2 regions of the Bradyrhizobium sp. SBR1B genome follow, and region 1 is predicted to be linked to the other one. Evidence: predicted binding sites of a transcription regulator. Region 1 holds the regulator's gene; the other holds the start of a gene.
What was found. The regulator PhoB, encoded in region 1, activates phosphate uptake and scavenging genes when phosphate is short. The targets are predictions, from matches to a motif close to TGTCATNNANCTGTCAT.

Region 1 (3,406 bases):
ACGCTGGGCGCCAACCGCGTCACGGCGTTCATCGGCCCGTCGGGCTGCGGCAAGTCGACCCTGCTGCGCATCTTCAACCGGATGTACGATCTCTATCCGGGCCAGCGCGCCACCGGTCAGCTCATGCTGGACCAGACCAACGTCCTCGACCCCAGGCTCGACCTCAATCTGCTGCGCGCCCGGGTCGGCATGGTGTTCCAGAAGCCGACGCCGTTCCCGATGACGATCTACGAGAACATCGCCTTCGGCATCCGCCTCTACGAGAAGATCTCGAAGTCCGAGATGGACGACCGCGTCGAGAAGGCGCTGCGCGGCGGCGCGCTGTGGAACGAGGTCAAGGACAAGCTCAACGCCTCCGGCCTGTCGCTCTCCGGCGGCCAGCAGCAGCGCCTGTGCATCGCCCGCACCGTCGCGGTGCGCCCTGAAGTGATTTTGTTCGACGAGCCCTGCTCGGCGCTCGACCCGATCTCGACCGCCAAGGTCGAGGAGCTGATCCAGGAACTGTCCGAGAACTACACGATCGCGATCGTCACCCACAACATGCAGCAGGCGGCGCGCGTCTCCGACAAGACCGCCTTCATGTATCTCGGCGAGCTGATCGAGTTCGACGACACCAGCAAGATCTTCACGTCGCCGAGCGACCGGCGCACGCAGGATTACATCACCGGCCGGTTCGGCTGAGGAGACGCGACATGGGTACTGAACATACCGCAAAGGCTTTCGACACCGACCTCCAGGAGCTCACCCGCCTGGTCGCCGAGATGGGCGGCATCGCCGAGCGCATGATCGTCGATTCCGTCGACGCGCTGATCCGCCGCGACGTCGCGCTCGGCCAGCGCGTCGTCACCATCGACGCCGAGCTCGACGCGCTGCAGAAGCGCATCGAGGAACGGGCGGTGCTCACCATCGCCCGCCGCCAGCCGATGGCGGTGGACCTGCGCGAGATCGTCGGCGCCATGCGCGTTGCGACCGACCTCGAGCGCATCGGCGACCTCGCCAAGAACATGGGCAAGCGCGTCGCCGCGCTGGAGACCGACTTCCATCCGCTGAAGCTGTTCCGCGGCCTGGAGCACATGACCGACCTCGTGCAGCAGCAGGTCAAGTCGGTGCTGGACGCCTATGCCGCGCATGACCTGCCGGCGGCGATGGCGGTGTGGAAGGGCGACGAGGAAGTCGACGCGATCTGCACCTCGCTGTTCCGCGAGCTCCTCACCTACATGATGGAGGATCCGCGCAACATCTCGTTCTGCATCCATCTGATGTTCTGCGCCAAGAACATCGAGCGGATCGGCGACCACGCCACCAACATCGCCGAGACCGTGTTCTACATGATCGAAGGCCAGGCGATCACCGACAAGCGGCCGAAGGGCGACATGACCACCTTCGCCACGACGGTCCCGAATACCTGAAGACTTGAAGGAGCGACGACCCGATGGGCGCACGCATTATGGTGGTTGAGGACGAGGAAGCTCTCACCGAGCTGCTTCGCTACAACCTCGAAGGCGACGGCTATGACGTCGAGACGGTCATGCGCGGCGACGACGCCGACACCCGCCTCAAGGAGCACATCCCGGACCTGATCGTGCTCGACTGGATGCTGCCGGGCCTGTCGGGCATCGAGCTGTGCCGCCGCCTGCGCACCCGGCCCGACACCAAGCAGCTCCCGATCATCATGCTCACCGCGCGCGGCGAGGAGAGCGAGCGGGTGCGGGGGCTTGCGACCGGCGCCGACGACTACATCGTCAAGCCGTTCTCGGTGCCGGAGCTTTTGGCGCGCGTGAAGGGCCTGCTGCGGCGCGCCAGTCCTGAGCGGCTCGCGACAGTGCTGGCCTATGGCGACATCGAGCTCGACCGCGACAAGCGCCGCGTGGCGCGCTCGGGCCGGCCGATCGATCTCGGCCCGACCGAATATCGCCTGCTGGAGTTCTTCCTGGAGCATCCCGGCCGCGTGTTCTCGCGCGAGCAGCTGCTCGACAGCGTCTGGGGTCGCGACATCTACATCGATGAGCGCACTGTCGACGTCCATATCGGCCGCTTGCGCAAGCTGCTCAATCTCGGCCGCGAGCAGGACCCGATCCGTACCGTCCGCGGCGCCGGCTACGCGCTCGACGACCGCTTCGCGAAGGCGGAGCAGACGTAAGGTTTGCTGGCGTTGGCTTTGGCGGGCTGCCGCCGCATTCTCCGGCGTCGTCCCTGCGAAAGCAGGGACCCATAACCACAGGCAGTGGTTTGGCGAAGACTCGGAGTGACCATCTCGCGCGACAACTGCGCCTTGTGGTTATGGATCCCCGCGTTCGCGGGGAATGACACCGAGTTGGTTGAGGCGCCGTCGTGTGACGGCTGCCGTCTTTGCGATCAGCTAGATCCGCTCAGCGCGGACCCGGCTTCGCCGGGGCGCGCCGGCGATCCGCCGCTGGCTGATACGCCACGCGCGAGTGCTGGGCGCAGTAGGGCAGGCCGGACAGTGCCTTGCCGCCGCAGAAGAAGAAATCCGGGCTCGAGGGATCGCCGACCGGCCAGTGGCAGGTCGCCTCGTTGAGCTCGAGCAGCGACAGCCGCTGGCCCATCGGCACCACGTTGTCATAGGTGACGGGTTCAGCCTCCACCTCGACCTCGAAGGCCTGCGCCAGCGCGGTGTTGCCGCGCGCGATGGGGCGGGTCACCCGCATCATGTGCTGCGCGGGACGCGCCTTGCGCGGCCGGGGCGCTGCCGATGAAGGGCTCTTGGCGCGGCCGGACAGACCGAGCCTGTGCACTTTGCCGATCACGGCATTGCGGGTCACATTGCCGAGCTCAGCTGCGATCTGGCTGGCCGAAAGTCCGGCCTCCCAGAGCTTTTTCAGCTGCTCGACGCGATCGTCGGACCAGGTCAAAACCGTCATTGCACCCTTTCCCTCGCTACGCGCCAGCCATCCTGGGGCCTCGCAGCGATTGCCTAAGCCTTCAAAAACCCGTGCCGTCAGAATCCCTTAAGGCTCGCCGGGCGCGTGACTGACGCCCGAACGTTTACGCCGGTACAAGAGGACTCTTGGGATCAGAACCGCTGCACGAGATGTCGTATCTGACAATCCAAACGCTACAATATGGCGTGACTCCCGCGCAAGAGTCCGCCGACTCGCTTCCACATGTTCCGTGGTGAAAACCCGCAAAATCGGCACCGCAAGACTACGGATTCAGCGTTTCCTGAGGCTTTCCGGGCGGCATTGACACCCGTCTTGCCAAGCATAAGATAGTCCCGCGTGCCGCCCTTAAAAGGCGGCACGTTTCGTTTTCCGGGCCGGTCGATGGTGCGTTGCGCAATGCACGCGTCACACCGTCCGCAACATTCAAGTGACATCATGACTAACAGCGCAGCGCCGCATTTGCTCCCCGTTTTCGCCAGAGCCGACCTCGGCTTCGAGCGCGG
Region 2 (3,406 bases), on a different contig from region 1:
GCGCCGACCGGCACCGCGCCAACGAGGCGGACGGTGACGGGGTGATCGATCGGGGTGAGGTAGTTTTCCTTGGTGTTGTCGCGGGTGCAGGGCTGGTTGACCCGGCCCTGGAGGTCGATGCAGAGCCGGTTGACCATGTTGCGGGCCCAGCCGCGGCCCTCGCTCTGGAGCTCCAGCGATTGCTCGGCGGCCAGGATGCTGCGGTTGCGGGCGTTCTCGACATGGAGCAGGAAGTCGCGCTCCTCGCGGAACAGCCGGAAGCGGTTACGCACCTCCCAATTGATCTGCAGGGCGCCGGTGTCCTGAGCGCTAGCGCGCTCGGGCGGCATGGCCGTCAGAATCCCGGCAAGCAACAGGGCGCCTGCGGAAAGGGTACGAAGGAATACAGGGATCATGGCCCGCGTCTTCAACGGCAAAGTTGAGGCGGAAATAAGAGAGCATTGCTCCGCCGCCCGCAACCCCGCCGGGTCCAGATCGTGGCCTACCGCTTGTTGGCCTGGCGCAGTATCCGCTCGCGCTCCATCGGCGTCACCTGCTTGGGCAGATTGGCCTGCGCGCAGGCCTCCGCCAGCCGCCGCCGCTCCTGCCAGGGCTCGACCACGTTCATCCAGAGTTCGCGCGTGCCCATGATCGAGATGGCGAGGCCGAACGGGATCACGAAATAGAGAAGGCGGAACACCAGCAGCGTCGCCAGAAGTTGCTCGCGGCCGAATTCGGGCAGCGCCAGCAGCATGGCGGCATCGAACACGCCGATCGAGCCGGGGGCATGGCTGGCGAAGCCGAGCAGCGTCGCCAGGATGAACACCACCGCCAGCGACATGAAGTCGATCGGCGGATTGGCCGGCATCAGCAGGTACATCGCCGTGGCGCAGAAGCCGAGATCGACCACCCCGATCAGGATCTGGACCAGCGTCAGCGGCGCCGACGGCAGCACCACCTTCCAGCCCTTCTGGCCGAGCTCGCGCCGCTTCTCGCCCATGCAGAGCCAGACCAGATAGGCACCGATCGAGGCGAGGCCGCCGAGCGCGATCAGCCGATTGATCGAGGAGGGGAGCTGATCCATCGAGGACGCAGCATCCGGATGGATCGCCATGCCGATCGAGAGCACGAAGATGTTACCGAGCCAGAAGGTCAGGCCCGACAGGAAGCAGATCTTGGCGACGTCGATCGCGTTCAGCCCGTAGTCCGAATAGATCCGGAAGCGGATCGCGCCGCCGGTGAAGACCGTGGCGCCGATGTTGTGGCCGATCGAATAGGACGTGAAGCTGGAGAGCGCCGCAATGCGGTACGGCACGTGCTTCTTGCCGATCGTTCGCAGTGCAAAAAAATCGTAGAAGGTCAGCGTACAGAACGCAAAGAACACGCAGATCGCCGCCAGCCCGATGCTCCCGCGGGGAATCTCGGTTAACGCGGTCAGGATGACCCCGGTATCGATGCCCTTGAGGGTTCGCACCAGCGAGGTGATCGCGAAGGCGATGATGAAGACGCTCGCGGCTACTCCGAGCCGTCGCCAGCCGATCCATCTCTTGAAGCCGCGTTGCAGCGCGGGCAGCAGTCCGTGCATTCATCCTCCCGGCGGGGGGCAAGACCGACCAGGCCAGACATTGGCCAGTCGGGTACGATCACGGCCAAAAGCAGGCATCGATCGCGGGGCATGATCCAGCTCATTTAAGGCAAAAACACCGGCTTGTGCAGCCCTTGACAACAATTGGTTCTGCGTCGGACCGGTCACTTTTGTCATACGCGGTTCACATCGGCGGCGCGTTAAGCATATGAGTCGTGAAACCGACTCGGCCCGCGCGTTTCGTATGCCGACACCATTTCAGATGCCGCTGCCGTCCGCATTGTTCCAGCGCAAGCCATCCGGGTCTTTTTGGAACGTCGATGCCGCGTGTCCGTTGGGCCCCATCAGCAACCGAACATGGCGGAATAAGCGGCTTTTCGTGCAAGCCGCTGCCTTCGTGTTCCACAAAACCGAAGAGGACGGAACGATGGGACTGTTCACAAAAGACATCAAGACCATGAACGACCTGTTCGTGCACCAGCTCCAGGACATCTATTACGCCGAGCAGCAGCTGACCAAGGCGCTGCCGAAGATGGCCAGTAAGGCCACCGATCCGCAGCTGAAGCAGGGCTTTTTGACGCACCTTGAAGAAACCAAGCAGCACGTCGCGCGGCTCGAAGAAGTGTTCAAGATGCACGGCGTCCCCGTGAAGGCGGTCGATTGTCCGGCGATCGACGGCATCATCGAGGAGGCCGACGAGACCGCCGGCGAGGTCGCCGACAAGGCGGTGCTCGATGCCGCCCTGATCAACGCGGCGCAGGCCGCCGAACATTACGAGATCGTACGCTACGGCAGCTTGATCGCCTGGGCCAAGCAGCTCGGCCGCAATGACTGCGCGACCGTGCTCGCCAAGACGCTTGAGGAGGAGAAGGCGACCGACAAAAAGCTGACCACGCTCGCCGAGAGCAAGGTCAATCTGCGCGCGGCGAGCTGATGAAGGTAAAGCGACGGGCGCGCCGCGCGGCTATCCGTGCGGCGCTCTCGCCACATATGCTCTGTCATCGCCCGCCTAGTGCGCGATTGCGCACAGGGGCGGGCGATCCAGTATTCCAGAGACAATAATGGGATACGGAGAAGCCGCGGCGTACTGGAATCCCCGCATGCGCCGGGCACGACACCGCTTGTAAGGCGAGTGCCCGCAGCATCCATCCTTCGTCCATTATCGAAACATGACTGCGCAATGAGAGCGTATATTTCGCATGGGGCTGCAATCGAGGTGCAGCATGCGAGCCACCACCATCAAACATGAAATCTTTCAGGATAGGACCGGCGCGTCGCGCGCCGGTTCGCCTCTTGCGACCTCGCTCACGCTGGCCGCGATGAGCCTTGGCTACGGCGTGGTGCAGCTCGACGTCACCATCGTCAACACCGCGCTCGATGCGATGGGCCGGACGCTCGGCGGCGGTGTCGCCGAACTGCAATGGGTGGTCAGCGCCTACACCATCGCGTTTGCCGCCTTCATCCTGACGGCAGGCGCGCTCGGCGACCGCATCGGCGCCAAGCGCGTCTTCATGGCGGGGTTCGCCATCTTCACCGCGGCTTCGTTCGCCTGCGCGCTGTCTCCCAATGCGACCGTGCTGATCGCAGCGCGGTTGGTGCAGGGGCTGGCGGCGGCGATTCTGGTGCCGAATTCCCTCGCGCTGCTCAATCATGCCTATCCGGACGAGCGAGCGCGCGGCCGTGCCGTCGCGGTCTGGGCTGCTGGCGCGAGCCTCGCGCTCACCGCGGGCCCCTTCGTCGGCGGCGCGCTGATCACGCTGGTCGGCTGGCGCGCGATTTTCCTGGTCAATCTGCCGATCGGGCTCGCCGGCCTGTGGCTGAGCTGGCGCTACGCCAGCGAAA

Region 2: the regulator PhoB is predicted to act here: its motif matches at 1,736-1,752, upstream of GGD61_RS03285 (YbhN family protein).

The regions. Positions count from the first base shown of each region.
Region 1 is NZ_JACIHC010000005.1:260,312-263,717, reverse strand. It holds gene pstB (phosphate ABC transporter ATP-binding protein PstB) at 1-681, shown strand, start outside; gene phoU (phosphate signaling complex protein PhoU) at 693-1,409, shown strand; gene phoB (phosphate regulon transcriptional regulator PhoB) at 1,433-2,140, shown strand; gene GGD61_RS15960 (GcrA family cell cycle regulator) at 2,370-2,882, opposite strand; gene GGD61_RS15955 (aspartate aminotransferase family protein) at 3,339-3,406, shown strand, end outside.
Region 2 is NZ_JACIHC010000001.1:644,474-647,879, reverse strand. It holds gene GGD61_RS03290 (hypothetical protein) at 1-395, opposite strand, end outside; gene GGD61_RS03285 (YbhN family protein) at 482-1,564, opposite strand; gene GGD61_RS03280 (ferritin-like domain-containing protein) at 1,992-2,498, shown strand; gene GGD61_RS03275 (MFS transporter) at 2,788-3,406, shown strand, end outside.